Regions from separate parts of the Corynebacterium ammoniagenes DSM 20306 genome, predicted to be linked through region 1. Evidence: riboswitches for the same ligand, from Rfam matches in the RefSeq annotation. Region 1 holds a riboswitch; the other holds the start of a gene.
What was found. Region 1 has a riboswitch for thiamine pyrophosphate ahead of CAMM_RS02300 (ECF transporter S component). Riboswitches for the same ligand answer to the same signal wherever they lie in the genome.
Positions count from the first base shown of each region.

Region 2: another riboswitch for thiamine pyrophosphate. It lies ahead of thiC (phosphomethylpyrimidine synthase ThiC); the one in region 1 lies ahead of CAMM_RS02300 (ECF transporter S component).

Region 1 covers NZ_CP009244.1:471,220-479,115, reverse strand. The annotation lists gene CAMM_RS02305 (ABC transporter ATP-binding protein) at 1-1,399, opposite strand, end outside; gene CAMM_RS02300 (ECF transporter S component) at 1,399-2,004, opposite strand; TPP riboswitch at 1,995-2,112, opposite strand; gene CAMM_RS02295 (DNA-directed RNA polymerase subunit beta') at 2,223-6,218, opposite strand; gene rpoB (DNA-directed RNA polymerase subunit beta) at 6,329-7,896, opposite strand, start outside.
Region 2 covers NZ_CP009244.1:706,846-714,741, forward strand. The annotation lists gene CAMM_RS03410 (maleylacetate reductase) at 1-1,017, opposite strand, end outside; gene CAMM_RS03415 (OsmC family protein) at 1,153-1,701, opposite strand; gene CAMM_RS03420 (FAD/NAD(P)-binding protein) at 1,760-3,757, opposite strand; TPP riboswitch at 4,126-4,236, shown strand; gene thiC (phosphomethylpyrimidine synthase ThiC) at 4,233-6,047, shown strand; gene CAMM_RS03430 (sulfite exporter TauE/SafE family protein) at 6,213-6,971, shown strand; gene CAMM_RS03435 (EamA family transporter) at 6,955-7,812, opposite strand; gene CAMM_RS03440 (Ldh family oxidoreductase) at 7,855-7,896, opposite strand, start outside.

The DNA.
Region 1 (7,896 bases):
AGGCGGAGATAAAAAGCTCATCGTGGGTAATAGAAGCCACGGTGACACCGTCATCGACAAGCTCGCGGATCATCCACACCAGTTCCGCAAAGGTTTGCGGGTCTTGGCCAAAGGTGGGCTCGTCCAGCAACACCACGCTGGGTGCGGTCACCAAGGCAGTCGCAACCGACAACCGGCGCTTTTCCCCACCAGATAAGGTAAAGGGGTTCGCTTCTACCAACGAGGTCAGCCGCAAGCGGTGCAAGAGCTTGTCGATGCGCTCTTCGACCTCCTTCTCCCCCACCCTTGCGAAAGCACCTTGCTCATCTTGGGCTCGCCCGCGGCGATCCTGTTTGAGAAGCTTTCGCTTGGAAAGCGTTCGCATGACGCTGGGACCCACGCGCATTTCTTCGAGCACGCTGCGCGCGACGAATTGATGCTCGGGGTTTTGAAACACAAAACCAATCCGCTGTGCTAGTTGGGCCGAGGTCCAGGCATGCGGGTTGGCCTTTAAACCGCGGCGAATGCTTGCGGAATATCCCAGCTCACCGGCTACGGGTTTCAGCAGCCCGGCCATTGTCATCAGCCACGTGGTCTTGCCCAAGCCATTAGCTCCGGTAATGACCGTCGACGCGCCTTCGGGCACAGCAAGGGTCCGAGCCGGGCCGAACCGTGTGACCAGGTTGTGAGAGAAAAGCGCGGCGGGGGCATCGTTAAGCACTGGCTGCGCGGCGGGTAGGCCCGTGATGCGCCGCTTAGCGATGGCCGTGGCACTATCGCCGTCATAGACTAATTTGCCGTGCTCCAAAACAATGGCACGGTCTAGAACGGGTGCCCATTCCTTGTAATTGTGCTCAATGACAATCAGGGTTGCGCCGGTTTCTTCCACGATGTGCTGCACGGCGGCTACGACATCGGCAGAGCCTTGCGGGTCCAAGTTTGCCGTGGGTTCATCCAATAAGATGACCTCGGCACCCATGGCAATCACCCCGGCTAGCGCCAGGCGTTGCTTTTGCCCGCCAGAAAGCCGTGCGGTGGGGTGATCGATGCTGAGATCCAAACCCACCAGCTCCAATGCCATGTGAACGCGGCGCCAGATCTCATCGCGGTCTAGCCCCAGGTTTTCACAGCCAAAGGCCACGTCATCACCGACGCGTGAAGCAATAACCTGTGAGTCAGGATCTTGTAGAACCAGCCCAACGGTGCCGGCATTGATGGTCAGTTCGCCGCATAAGGTTCCTTCATCATCCCCGCCGAGTACGCCTGCAAGCGCTGCCAGCAGCGTGGATTTCCCGGAACCGGAGTCGCCGGCGAGCAAGATTTTCTCGCCGCGTTCAATTGTTAAATCAAGGTCAGAAATAGCCGGGGAATTACGGCCGGCGTGCTGCCAGCTCAAACCCCGCGTGATGATTTGTGGCATTAAATTGCGCGCTGCTCGCGTCCGACGGCGAAGCGATCTAACGCCCCGGTCTTGGCTAGTGCTTGAACTGCCACAAAGCTCAACACGCCGGCCAAGATGGCACCGGAGACAATGAGACAGCCCAAGTAGATGAGGTTAAATTCCAGGGACTTGGCAATATTGGCGGAGGTAAATAGTTCCAAGACAAAGGCGCCAAGCGCTGCACCGACACCGCCCAATGCGGCGACGGTCAGGCTGAAGCGGCGGTACAAGAAGATGGCGAAGACGATCTCTACACCCAATCCTTGCGCCAGGCCGGAGTACAACGTTTCCGGGCCCCACTGGGAGCCGAAGACGGCGGAGACCGTTGCGGCCAGGGTTTCGACATAGATCGCTGCGCCGGGTTTGCGGATGACCAGTGCGCCGATGACACCACCAGCCAGCCAGATACCGGTGGCAAGACCACCGAGGCCTGGGGTGAGTGCGTCCATGGCCATGAACCACGCGTAGCCCACGGAATTCCAGAAAACGAAGACCAGGCCGCATGCGACTGCCAAGATGGAGGCAACGATGATATCGACAACTCGCCAATTTAAGGAGCGAGCAGGGTTAGCTACAGTAACCATTTCTTTGTCCTTTCGCCGGCATTATCCGGTTCAAGTTCGACGGTTTCCCAGCGCCTGCACTGGGGTTCTCAGCCCGCACTTTGCTCGCGAGCACCCGTAAATGAATGTGATGCCTTTCAACAACTACCAGAGGGCTATTACCTTGGGCAAATAAGAACAGCGCCCGTGCTCCTGAAATATTCAGAGCACGGGCGCTGTAGTTTACGCTGGACTTTTACCTAGAAGGTGAAGTCCTCATCCAGTGGGACGGAAGCGCCGGTGAATTCACCGAAGCCATCGTCGCCGTAGATGGAATCGCCGTAAGTTGGAATCGAGTATGCCGCGTTGCGGGCAGCCTCGGTTGGCTTGACGGAGATATTGCGGTAACGGGAGATACCGGTACCAGCTGGGATCAGCTTACCGATGATGACGTTCTCCTTGAGACCGATGAGCTTATCAGAGCGCTTGTTAATAGCGGCATCGGTAAGCACACGCGTGGTCTCCTGGAAGGACGCAGCAGACAGCCAAGACTCGGTAGCCAAGGAAGCCTTGGTAATACCCATAATCTCAGAACGCAGCTGAGCTGGTTCCTTGCCCTCTGCCTGCATAGCGGAGTTGATCTGGCGAGCCTCAGAAAGGTCAACCAAAGTACCTGGCAACAAGTCAGTGTTACCCGAGTCGATGACAGTACCGCGACGCAGCATCTGACGGATGATGATCTCGATGTGCTTGTCGTGGATGGCTACACCCTGAGTACGGTAAACAGCCTGAACCTCATCAATGAGGTGCTTTTCCACGCCACGACGACCGAGAACCTCAAGTACGTCGTGTGGGTCAGCTGCACCGCGCATCAAGCGAAGACCGGTGGTGACATGGTCACCGTCGCGCAAGGAGCGCTCGATCATCGCATTCGGGTTGGACTCCATCGGGCGACGAACCTGAGCCAGGCCCTGACGCTTCGACAGCTTCTCGTAGACCACATTGTCCGAACCATCGTCTGGGGTAATGGTCAACGTCCAGAAGTTTCCTTCATCGGACAGTGACACGGTGCCATCGACAGAAGCGATTGGTGCACGGTTCTTCGGGTTACGTGCCTCAAATAGTTCCTGAACACGTGGCAGACCGCCGGTAATATCGCCACCGACACCACCCTGGTGGAAGGTACGCATGGTCAGCTGGGTACCAGGCTCACCAATGGACTGAGCAGCAACAATACCGACTGCTTCGCCGATATCGACCAGCTGGCCAGAAGCCATGGACTTGCCGTAGCACTTCGCACAGACGCCGGCTGGGGTCTGACAAGTCAGAACCGAGCGGACCTTGATCTCTGGGATGCCAGCCTTAACCAGCTTGTCAGTGAGTTCGTCGGTCAAGTCTGCGCCAGCTTCGGCGACGACATTGCCCTCGGAATCCTTGACATCTGTTGCGACAACGCGGCCCGAAGCTGAGGTCTCCCACAGCTCGTGGATTGCGAAGGTGTCTTCTGCAATCTCTTCCGCGATTGGAACGCGAACACCCTGACGGGTGCCACAGTCGTCTTCGCGAACGATGACATCCTGCGCAACGTCAACCAGACGACGGGTCAGGTAGCCCGAGTCAGCGGTACGCAGCGCGGTATCGGCCAGACCCTTACGGGAACCGTGGGAGTTGTTGAAGTACTCCAGAACCGACAGACCTTCACGGAAGGAAGTCTTAATCGGACGGGTGATGTAGTCACCCTTAGAGTTCACAACCATGCCCTTCATACCGGCCAAGGTCCAGATCTGACGCATGTTACCTGCTGCACCAGACTTCACGATCATCGGAATTGGGTTGTCATCTGGATACAGTGACTCGACCGCGTTACCCACGGAGTCAGTTGCATCCTTCCACAGCTCAACCAGACGGTCGTAGCGCTCACGCTCAGTCAGCGCACCCTGATCCCAGTACTTGCGCTCGATGCGCTCTGCTTCCTTCTCGTAAGACTCGAGCATCTCGGTCTTGTTTGGAAGAACCAGAACGTCGTGCATGGTAATGGTGACACAAGAGCGGGTTGCCCAGTAGAAACCGGCATCCTTCATCTTGTCCAGTACCTGAGCAACGGTGATCATTGGGTACTTGATAGCGAGGTCATTAATGACATCGCCCAACAGAACAATGTCCTTGGAGCCACCCTTACGGACCATGACGCCCTCTAGGTATGGGTAGTTCCATGGCAGAAGCTCGTTGAACATGATGCGGCCCAGGGTGGTTTCAGCCAACCAGGACTCGCCCTTGGTCCAACCGTCTGGGAATTGAGCTGCCTCAATTGCCTCGGTTGGGCGCAGGTGGTCAAGGCGAACCTTGATCGGTGCCTGCAGGCCAAGAACGCCGCGGTCATACGCCATGATCGCTTCCGCATAGGAGGAGTACATGCCCTGTGCTGGGCCGTTCTCATCCGCTGGAGCGTAGCGACCGTTGCCACCAATTTCGTCCTCGCGCTTGTTCATGGTGAGGAAGTACAAACCAGTCACCATGTCCAGACGTGGCATAGCCAGTGGCTTACCAGATGCCGGGGACAAAATGTTGTTGGAGGACAGCATCAGCACACGAGCCTCAGCCTGTGCTTCTGCGGACAGTGGCAGGTGAACTGCCATCTGGTCACCGTCGAAGTCGGCGTTGAATGCTTCACAAGCCAGTGGGTGCAGCTGAATAGCCTTACCCTCAACCAGCTTCGGCTCGAATGCCTGAATGCCCAGGCGGTGCAGGGTTGGTGCACGGTTGAGAAGAACTGGGTGCTCGGAAATTGCTTCTTCCAAAACGTCCCAGACCTCTGGACGCTGACGCTCGACCATGCGCTTTGCAGACTTGATGTTCTGCGCGTAGTCGTTTTCCACCAGACGCTTCATAACGAATGGCTTAAACAGCTCCAGCGCCATCAGCTTCGGAAGACCACACTCGTGCAGCTTCAGCTGAGGACCGACAATAATGACGGAACGACCGGAGTAGTCAACACGCTTACCCAGCAGGTTCTGACGGAAACGTCCCTGCTTACCCTTGAGCAAGTCACTCAAGGACTTCAGCGGACGGCTGCCTGGACCAGAAACTGGACGACCACGACGACCGTTATCGAACAACGCGTCTACAGATTCCTGCAGCATGCGCTTTTCGTTGTTGACGATGATCTCAGGTGCGCCGAGATCGATCATGCGCTTGAGGCGGTTATTGCGGTTGATGACACGACGGTAAAGGTCGTTCAAGTCAGAGGTTGCAAAGCGTCCACCGTCGAGCTGCACCATGGGGCGCAGCTCTGGTGGGATCACTGGGATAGAGTCCAGGACCATGCCAGCTGGGTCATTGCCCGAGCGCTGAAATGCAGCAACAACCTTGAGGCGCTTGAGTGCACGCATCTTCTTCTGGCCCTTGCCATTGTTGATGACGTCGCGCAGCTCTTCGGCCTCTGCATCGAGATCGAAGTTGCGAATCAGGGTCTGGATTGCTTCCGCACCCATGCCGCCGGTGAAGTAATCTTCGTAGCGGTCAACCAGCTCTTCGTAGATGGTCTCATCAATGATCATCTGCTTTGGAGCAAGCTTGTTGAAGGTGTTCCAGATTTCATCCAGACGTGCGACCTCACGCTCACCGCGTTCACGAATGTGCTGCATTTCCTTATCAGCAGCATTCTGAACCTTGCGGCGTGCGTCAGCCTTCGCGCCTTCTGCTTCGAGAGCAGCCAGGTCATCTTCGAGCTTGGCTGCACGCTCAGCAATTTCAGCATTGACGTCATCTTCAACGTCCTTCTTCTCCAAAAGCATTTCGCCTTCGAGAGTCGACAGGTCGTTGTGGCGAGCCTCGTCATCAACGGACGTGATGATGTTGGCTGCGAAGTAGATGATGCGCTCCAGGTCCTTTGGAGCAAGGTCCAACAGGTAGCCCAAACGGGATGGGACACCCTTGAAGTACCAGATGTGGGTCACGGGAGCAGCAAGCTCAATGTGGCCCATGCGTTCACGACGAACCTTGGACTTGGTGACCTCAACGCCACAACGCTCACAAATGATGCCCTTGTAGCGGACACGCTTGTATTTACCGCACTGGCACTCCCAGTCACGGGTAGGGCCGAAGATACGCTCACAGAAAAGGCCGTCCTTTTCTGGCTTCAGGGTGCGGTAGTTGATGGTCTCAGGCTTCTTTACCTCGCCCTTAGACCAACGGCGGATGTCGTCGGCGGTGGCCAGTCCAATACGAAGCTCGTCGAAGAGATTTACGTCGAACACGTAACGTCTCCCTTTCATCCTCCTGAAACGGAGGAAGTTGATTGGCTTTTAGTTCTAAATAACGTTTCGTGTGTCCTTAACGCATTCGCGCCAAGGACACAGTGCACTTGTTAAGCGATGTCGGCGGAAGAGCCCTCGTCACGGGACAAGTTAATGCCCATGGAAGAACCAGATTCCATATCGTCGTCATCAGAGCCAGAAAGTTCCATCGGTGTGCCGTCAGCGGAAAGAACTTCCACGTTCAGACACAGGGACTGGAGCTCCTTGAGCAACACCTTGAAGGACTCAGGAATACCTGGATCCGGGATGTTGTCGCCCTTAACAATTGCTTCATAGACCTTCACACGACCAACCACGTCATCGGATTTGATGGTCAGCAGTTCCTGCAGGGTGTAAGCCGCGCCGTATGCCTGCATGGCCCACACCTCCATCTCACCGAAGCGCTGTCCACCGAACTGTGCCTTACCACCCAGTGGCTGCTGGGTAATCATGGAGTAAGGACCGGTAGAACGTGCGTGGATCTTCTCATCAATCAGGTGGTGCAGCTTCAGGATGTACATGAAACCAACCGAGATTGGGTACTGGTATGGCTCACCTGAACGACCGTCGAAGAGGACAGTCTTGCCGTCTTCGTCGACCATGACATCACCATCGCGGTTTGGCTTCGAAGAAGCCAGCAAGCGTGAGATTTCTTCGTTGGTTGCACCGTCGAATACTGGCGTTGCAGTCAAGGAATCCGCTGGAACATCGTACAGTTCTTCCGGCAGAGTCTTCAGCAGCTCTTCGTTCTTTGGATCCTCGGTGTCTACGGTCCAGCCGGTGTGTGCCAGCCAGCCCAAGTGCAGCTCGAGAACCTGACCAATGTTCATACGACGTGGAACACCGTGGGTGTTCAAGATGACGTCTACTGGGGTGCCGTCAGCCATAAATGGCATGTCCTCTGGAGGCAGCACCTTACCCACAACACCCTTGTTGCCGTGGCGGCCAGCGAGCTTATCGCCGTCCTGGATCTTGCGCTTTTGCGCAACGTAGACACGAATCATCTCATTGACGCCAGGCGCCAAATCATCATCGTCTTCACGGGAGAAACGAGCAACGCCAATGACCTTGCCGGTTTCACCGTGTGGAACCTTCATGGAAGTATCGCGAACTTCGCGAGCCTTCTCACCGAAGATGGCGCGCAGCAAGCGCTCTTCTGGGGTCAGCTCGGTCTCGCCCTTTGGCGTCACCTTGCCCACCAGAATATCGCCAGCGCGAACATCGGCACCGATGCGGATGATGCCGCGGTCATCCAAGTCACGAAGAACATCTTCGGACACGTTTGGAATCTCACGGGTGATCTCTTCTGCACCCAGCTTGGTATCGCGAGCATCAATCTCATGCTCTTCGATGTGGATCGAGGTCAAAACGTCCTCTTCCACGATGCGCTGGCTCAGAATGATCGCATCCTCGTAGTTGTGGCCTTCCCATGGCATAAACGCCACGAGCAGGTTACGACCCAACGACATTTCGCCATTGTGGGTACCTGGGCCATCGGCAAGCACCTGGCCTGCCTCAACACGGTCGCCCATGTTGACCAACGGAGTCTGGTTGTAGTTCGTGCCCTGGTTGGTGCGCTCAAACTTGCGCAACATGTAGGTATCACGAACACCTTCATCATCCATGATGGTGATGAGGT
Region 2 (7,896 bases), 240 kb from region 1:
CATATTCGCTGCGGTGACATCGCGGGGATTATTGGCAGGTACCTTTTCTAAGATGACCTCGACTGCCTCCGGAATACCTTCGGAGGCAAATCCGTAATCGCTAAGCTTTTGAGGAGCATCAACCTGCTTGCGCAGGTTTTGGAGGCCTTCAAGAGCATTCTCTGCGCCGAAGGCCGCAGCCATGCGTGCTTCAGCGTCAGGGGCCTTAGGAGCATTAAACGCTAAGACATACGGCAACACCGTCGCGTGGGTTTGCGCGTGCGGGAGATCAAAGGTGCCGCCCAGTACGTGGCAAATCTTGTGGTGCAGCCCGGAGCCTGCTGAGGCAAAAGCTACCGCTGATAAATACGCGCCATAGAGCGCTTCATCCCGGCCAGTAATATCTCGGGGGTCCTCGGCAATCTTGGGCAATCCCGTATTGAGCGCGCGGATTCCTTCACCGGCCAGCGCCGCGTTAATGGGATCTGCCTGCGGAGCCCACAGCGAATCGACGCAGTGCGCCAAGGCGTTTAGCCCGGAAGCAACTGACATCGCCACGGGCAGCGACAACATCAGCTCGGAGTCATAGATGACTGTCTTCGGCAACACCTTATCGTCGATGCCCGTGGTTTTGCGCTTGTCCTCAGTAAGCCCCCACACGTTTGTAGCTTCCGAACCGGAGTAAGTGGTGGGGATGGCAATGATGGGGATGCCAGAGGCTAAAGCGATAGCTTTCGCCAACCCAGTCGCGGAGCCGCCGCCGACGCTCACGAGTAGGTCAATATTGTTATCCGCAGCCACCTGACGCGCCTTGTCCGCAGTCTCCTTAGGAACATGCATCACCACATCGGTGTGCCATGTGTGGACATTAATGTGGGCTGCTATTTTTTCAGCGTTTCTCACACCCGATTTACTCGAGATCATCATGATGCGCTGGGCACCCAAGCGCTCAACTTCTGCCGCGAGATTGTGCGCTGCTTGCCCTGCGCCGAATTTAACGCGTTGGCCTAAGGTGATGTGATCAAAACTTAATGCCATGAGGTGGCCCTTTCATCAGTCGCTTCGTAACTATCGACTGTAGCTGTGCTCGGCACCGCACGGCATGAAAAGCTCCCCTGCTGGTTGCTGATTTCTCAGCGCAACCAATCGGGGAGCGATTCTTAAAAAGCGGTACTAGACCAGCTTGTGGGTCAGCTTTGCTGGACGGGTGTAGGTGTTAACTACTGGGGACCATTCGATTGCGTCATCAACAATCTTTTGCAGAGTCTCGCGGTCTGCGTCGCCGTCGACGTCCACGTTGACCTGAACATCAGAAACGCCAGGGCGCTTGTCATCGCCTAGGTCGCCAACGCCCCAGACAGGAGAAACGTCGATCTTGGACTCGATATCGATGTCGATCTTGGTCAAGGTAACCCCGCGGTGGGTAGCGATAGCCTGAATGCCGACGGAGATACAAGCAGCAAGACCAGCCTGAGCGATCTCAGTTGGGTTTGGTGCAGAGTCATCACCCAGCAGTGCTGGTGGCTCAGCAACGAGAACTGGCTCCAAGTCGCGGATTTGGGTGTAGTTGCGGAAGTGACCATCAGCCTCGGTGTGAGTCTTGATGACCTTATTGCCGCCCTCAGGGTTGTCGATATTCTTCTGGCGCAGGGATGCCAGCTTGTCCTTATCGATGGCCTCGAGTGGTTCGCCAGCCTTGTGATTTGGGGTTAGATCAGACATGTACATTCTCCTTCTTTATTGGAATGATTCCCAGGCTACTCGTCATGAATGTAAATTGCTAGACTGCTTGGTTCATTTTATTCATACTAAGCGTTATATTAAACGCGCTGGTCGCGGCTTTGTCAGCTTCCTGGATAAACCACGAGTCGGTGCCCGGCAGCGGCGGGGAAATCGTGGTGTCGGGGTATTGCGCGTGCGCGGGGATTCCCACCATGTGCAAGCGTGGATCCTCCTGCCCTTCGGCGTCGAGGACGCGGCGCGATTGTGGATGCTGGGCAACAGACGCGGTCGGCAGCTCTGTACCGTCTTCCCACACATCGGTAAACGGCACGACACGTTCTTTGTCCACGAGGTCCTTCATCAAAGGATCTAATGGCGTCTTGCGAATATCCGGCTTGTGCACCCAGGCATCGAATAGCGTGGTGCCGCGATAGCGTACGCCGCCGGAGGACGGCGAACTCATGGTCCACTCGCCGGTATTGCGATCAGTATCGAGCAGGGGATAGCCACCTATGAATTTCACGACGCCTGCGTCAACTAATGCCATGAGCTGGCGCGTGCGGAAAATCGGAGGCCCAGAGCACGCCAGTTGTGCAAGGGCAATGGCCTTGTCGAACATGTGGTGGCGCGATTCGACCGTGTAGCGACCTTCGGCGCCGAGCACCTGGGTGGGCTTGCGGGAAAACCCGAGTGACCACAGTGCTGCGCGAACTGGACTGTCTTGGCCGGCTTCTGCGTCTTTGAGGTCTTCTTCCAGACGCTGCATCAAATACGCAGTGAGCTCTTCGGAGCTATCAAAGTTAGCAGGAAGCAAGTGCATCCAGCGCAACAGCGAAAAACGCTTCGTGGTGTATTGGGAGATGACATCATCCATGGCGCTGACACCATTGAAGACGACGCTGGCATCGACCTCCGCATCATCGATAGCCTGCACGACGGTATCAAGATCTGCCTTTAATGCGTCCGGCTCGACTCGCGCCAACGTCTTGACATAGGCGTGGTAGGCATCGCGAAGCACTGCGGGCCAGACCTCCACGTCGTAGTCGATGCTGCGGCGGCCTTCCCGATCGGAGAGCTCGGCCACGACCTTTTTGAGACGTGGAATCTCTGCTGCCGGTGGCAAACCGCCATCATCGGCTTGCGGCATGAAAGGATAACCGCGACGGGAGCTGGCAAAGTACGTTGGCTCTTTACCAGTGGCGATATAGCGCAGGCCGCCCGCGGCGTTGGAATCTTCCACGAATTGGCCGCCGCGTTCTTCGGTGGTCAAAATCAAAATATCGAAAAAGCCCATGCCTAGACCGCGCGACAGTACCTTTTCATTGTCCTTGATGGAGGAAACGTCCTGCTCAATAGGATTATTCGCGCGAATCCAATTAAGATCTGGGTGATCTTCTAAGGTCTGTGCAATCCACTTTTCCTGCTCAGCAAGACCCTGCTTTTGCCAGCCGGTAACAGCAATGGTGGCGGAGGCTTGGACGCTTTCGCCATTGTTTAATGCAATGACATCAAAGTCACCGTGGTCTTCAATCGACACTGCTCGTGCCTTGTGGCTGTGCACGCGCACCCACTCAGGGATGTCCTGCAGGACCGAGTTATAAAACCAGACGAGGTAATAGCCATAGAGCGCGCGCAGGGGATAAGACTCGGGCCGGATCTGCTCTAATTCTTCGGTGCTAAAGCGTTCCCAGAGGGCATCGTCAAGCGGATGCTTGTCGACGTATGCCCGCTTTTCCGCGGATACTTCTTCATTATGACCTAAGTGCAGGCGTACCCATTCATAAATCGTGGGACCTTCCACGACCGGCGCATCAACCGTGGAGCCCGGCTCGGAAAAGAGCGTCATGCCATGGGCGAAGGTATTCATGCACAGTGCTTTGGTTTGGGAAGTATTCCAAATGCGGCCGCTGCCGTGTTGAGCCTCATCGATTAAATGAAGGTGGAACTCCTGAGGAGGATTTTCCACGGCGTTGAGGTGGGCGACGAGGCGCTCCAGTGTTGAGACACCGCGCGGGCCGAGTCCGATTATCGCAATCGAAGGCGAAGTAGTTGGCATAGTATATTTCATCCCTAAAATTCTTAGACCATGAAGTCTGTTGATTTCTATTCAAGACTATACCAACCTGTCTATTAAAAGTAGTAAGAGTGGTTCAGGGTGTGAATGGTCCTTGAATCTAATTGCCTCGGAAGCGAGCTGTACTTACTGCGCGAATGATCAGTTAGCGCGTATTTGTAGATTCTTCGATAGGGAGAATAAAAATCAGCATCTGCAGAAAATTTGAATTTAATTGCTTAAAATTCAAGCTTCAGTTCATCGGCTGATTGGGTAGCTAAGGTGCTAGTTTGCCCTGAGCTTCAGGGCTCGAAGGGCGCCGTCGTACCTGAGGAAGCTATTGCCGTGGATGTTGGTCGGTGGTAGAAAAGGAATGTCCATGCGGGTGCTCCTTTGAGGAGCTGAGATCGGGCTAATGGAGTCCGAGACCGTTGAACCTGATCCGGTTAATACCGGCGTAGGAAAGTAGGAGACTTCAATGTCTGATCCAAAAATCAGTGGCACAGGTGTGTCTAAATCACTTAACGGTGCACACAGCTCAGGAAAAACCGAGCAGCATTCTTCCCACCACATCGGATGGATAAGTGACACTCACCATGGAATTCGTGTTCCAGTAACGGAAATCCACCAAAGTGATTCACCTGATGGAACCCCCAATGAGCCCTTGCAGGTCTATCGGACAATGGGACCAGGCAGTGTGCCAGAGGAAGGTTTGGAACCGTGGCGGGCGAAGTGGATTGCCGCACGCGGAGACACAGAAACCTACCAATCGCGTGGCGTGCGTCTGGAAGATGACGGTCCCACTGCCGTGCGACGCGGGGCGTCATCCCAGCAGTGGAAGGGCCGCACCCCAGTGCCAATTCGGGCGCGTGCCGGACGCACCGTGACGCAGATGCATTATGCACGGCAGGGAATCATCACACCTGAGATGCGTTACGTTGCCCTGCGTGAGAACTGCGATGTGGAGATGGTTCGACGCGAAGTCGCGCAAGGAACCGCCATAATTCCTGCGAATATCAATCATCCGGAGTCAGAGCCGATGATCATTGGGAAAAACTTCCTGGTGAAAGTCAATGCCAACATCGGAAACTCTGCGGTGACCAGTTCAATCGACGAGGAAGTCTCGAAGTTGGAGTGGGCAGCAAAGTGGGGCGCGGACACCTTGATGGACCTTTCCACCGGCAATGACATTCACACCACTCGTGAGTGGATTATGCGAAACGCGCCGATTCCAATCGGTACTGTGCCCATCTACCAGGCGCTGGAGAAAGTCAACGGCGACGCTAATGCTCTCACGTGGGAGATTTATCGGGATACAGTCATTGAGCAGTGTGAACAAGGCGTTGACTACATGACGGTACATGCCGGGGTGCTGCTGCGGTACGTGCCGTTGACGGCAGATAGAGTCACCGGGATTGTCTCTCGCGGCGGATCGATTATGGCCGGGTGGTGCTTGGCTCATCATCAAGAGAACTTTCTTTACACACATTTCGATGAGCTGTGTGAGATTTTCGCCGCCTATGACGTTGCTTTTTCGCTTGGCGATGGCCTCCGCCCCGGTTCAATCGCTGATGCTAATGATGCAGCACAATTCGCCGAACTAGACACCCTAGCTGAGCTGACCGAACGGGCTTGGGAATATGACGTGCAGGTCATGGTTGAAGGACCTGGCCACATCCCATTTCATAAGGTTCGTGAAAATGTCGAACGCCAACAAGAACTGTGCAAGGGTGCACCGTTTTATACCCTGGGACCATTGGTAACTGATATTGCTCCGGGCTATGACCACATCACCTCCGCCATTGGTGCGACGGAAATCGCCCGCTATGGCACAGCGATGCTGTGCTACGTCACGCCGAAAGAACACCTCGGCCTTCCCAACCGGGATGATGTTAAAACTGGTGTCATTACGTATAAGATTGCTGCACACGCGGCAGATATTGCGAAGAATCATCCCGGCGCAACCGCGCGCGATGATGCGCTGTCGAAGGCGAGGTTTGAGTTCCGCTGGAATGACCAGTTTGCTCTGGGCCTAGATCCCGTCACCGCGCAGGAATTTCACGATGAAACCTTGCCGGCAGAGCCCGCCAAGACGGCGCATTTCTGCTCAATGTGCGGGCCGAAGTTCTGCTCGATGAGAATATCGCAAGATATCCGCGATACCTATGGAAGCGCTGAAGCTCAGGCCGCCATCGCGGGCATGCAACAAAAGAGCCAAGAATTCCTCGCGGCAGGCGGGCAGGTGTATCTACCGGATCCGCTGGTGAAAAGCACCGGCGAGCGAACTAATTAGCACAACAACTATTGCGCGTTTCCACAATGCTTCAATGCGGATCCCGAGCCAGCCTGAGGTTTTGGAAACGGCCTCGGAAACGCTCCCGGGAACGGTGCCTGGATATGTAGCTGCATAGATATCGCGCTACCTTTTCAGCACAGCTAGTACCTCTGTATAGAGTGGTTGCTTGTGTTAACCATCGCCATCATCATCCTTGCAGCCGTCCTCATTGGTGCTTTCTTCCAGCGCATCACCGGAATGGGGGTCGGCCTGTTGGGCGGACCGGTTCTGTCCATCTTCTTGGGGCCGGTGCAAGGTGTCACCATGGTCAATGGCTTGTCCATTATCAATGCTGTTAACAATGCGTGGGCGGTGCGCAAGCGGACTGACTGGAAACGCTTTCGCATTATTTCGGCGGCGTTGATTCTGGGTTCGCTTCCCGCAGTGGCGGTGATTCATTTCCTTGATGGGCCAGTGCTTCTCATCGGCATTGGTGTATTTGTGCTGCTGGGCTTGGGAATCTCATTGTTCCCAGCGGAGAAGTTTAAGATTCCAGTGGAGGCCAAAGGCCCGCTCGTTGCTTTCGGTATGGCTGCTGGTTTCATGTCCACCATCGCTGGTATCGCGGGACCCTCACTGACAATCTATGCTCGATTGACTAACTGGGACTACCGCGAATTTGTGGCGACACTCCACCCGGTTCTGGTTGTAGCGAACACGGTGTCTTTCGTGCTCAAACTGGTCCTGCTGGGCGGCGTCGATTTCGGCGGTGCACCACTGTGGTTGTGGATTGTTGCCATCGCAATGCTGTTCGTCGGTGCTTGGCTTGGCGATAAAGTCAATGCCAAAGTCTCCACCCCTATGGCGCGGCAGCTGGCAACATTCCTGGCGGCTGCCGGCGCAATTGCGGTTTTAGTCCGCGGCATCACACAGTTAGTGTAGGCTCCAGCGTCTTGCGCGAGCGCCAGATTCCGTCGAATCCGAGAATCGCGAGCGCAAACCCTCGAAGTGAATACACCAGCGCATCGCTCATATCCAGGGACTCACCAAGCAAGAGTGCAGCAACAAAGAGCAAGATTGGCTCGCCATAGCTCAGTAACCCGAAGATGGGCATGCTCAGCAACACCGATGCGGCAAGATACAGTGCCATTGCCACGGCACCGGCAAGGCCTGCACAAATGACCATGATCATCATGTCCCTATCCAGGACATCTGGGATGGTAAACAGTAGGGCAATGGCAATGGGACTCAGCTCAATTGTTTCAGCGCCGTAGCAAAAGAAGCTATTAAAACCGGAGTAGCTACGCAGCGCAAAATACAATGCGTAGCCGACAGCGATGGCGAAAGTTACCCAAGACATTTGCGCGCTGATTATAAACTTTATTGCTACCGCGACAATCGCAATGCCGACGGCAATCCACTGCAAGCGGCTAACAATGCTGGAGAAGAAGAACCGTCCCACCACCACGAGGAAGATTGGCAGCAGCAAATACCCCAAGGAAGCGTCCAACGCATGGCCTTTGGGCGCCCAGGCGAAAAGCCATAGCTGCAATGCAATGAGCGCCACCAAAATCACAAAGTAGAAGACGTATAACGGGCCTTTTCGCAGTACTTCCCAAAAGGCCTTGAACGCCCGCCGGCCAGCGGGAAAGCTCAGCAGGAGTGCATAACAGCCAGCGGTGAGAAGTATCCGCCAGGCAACAAGAGTCGAAGCTTGAGCTTCGATGGCTCCGGAGACAAAAAAGATTGCTCCGAAAAGCACCGACGCCAGTACCGAAGTCACTACGCCAGTACCGAAGTCACTACGCCAGCCGAGGTCGTGCGATTAGTGGCCACCCATCACTCCTTGCTCTGGTACCAATTCGGT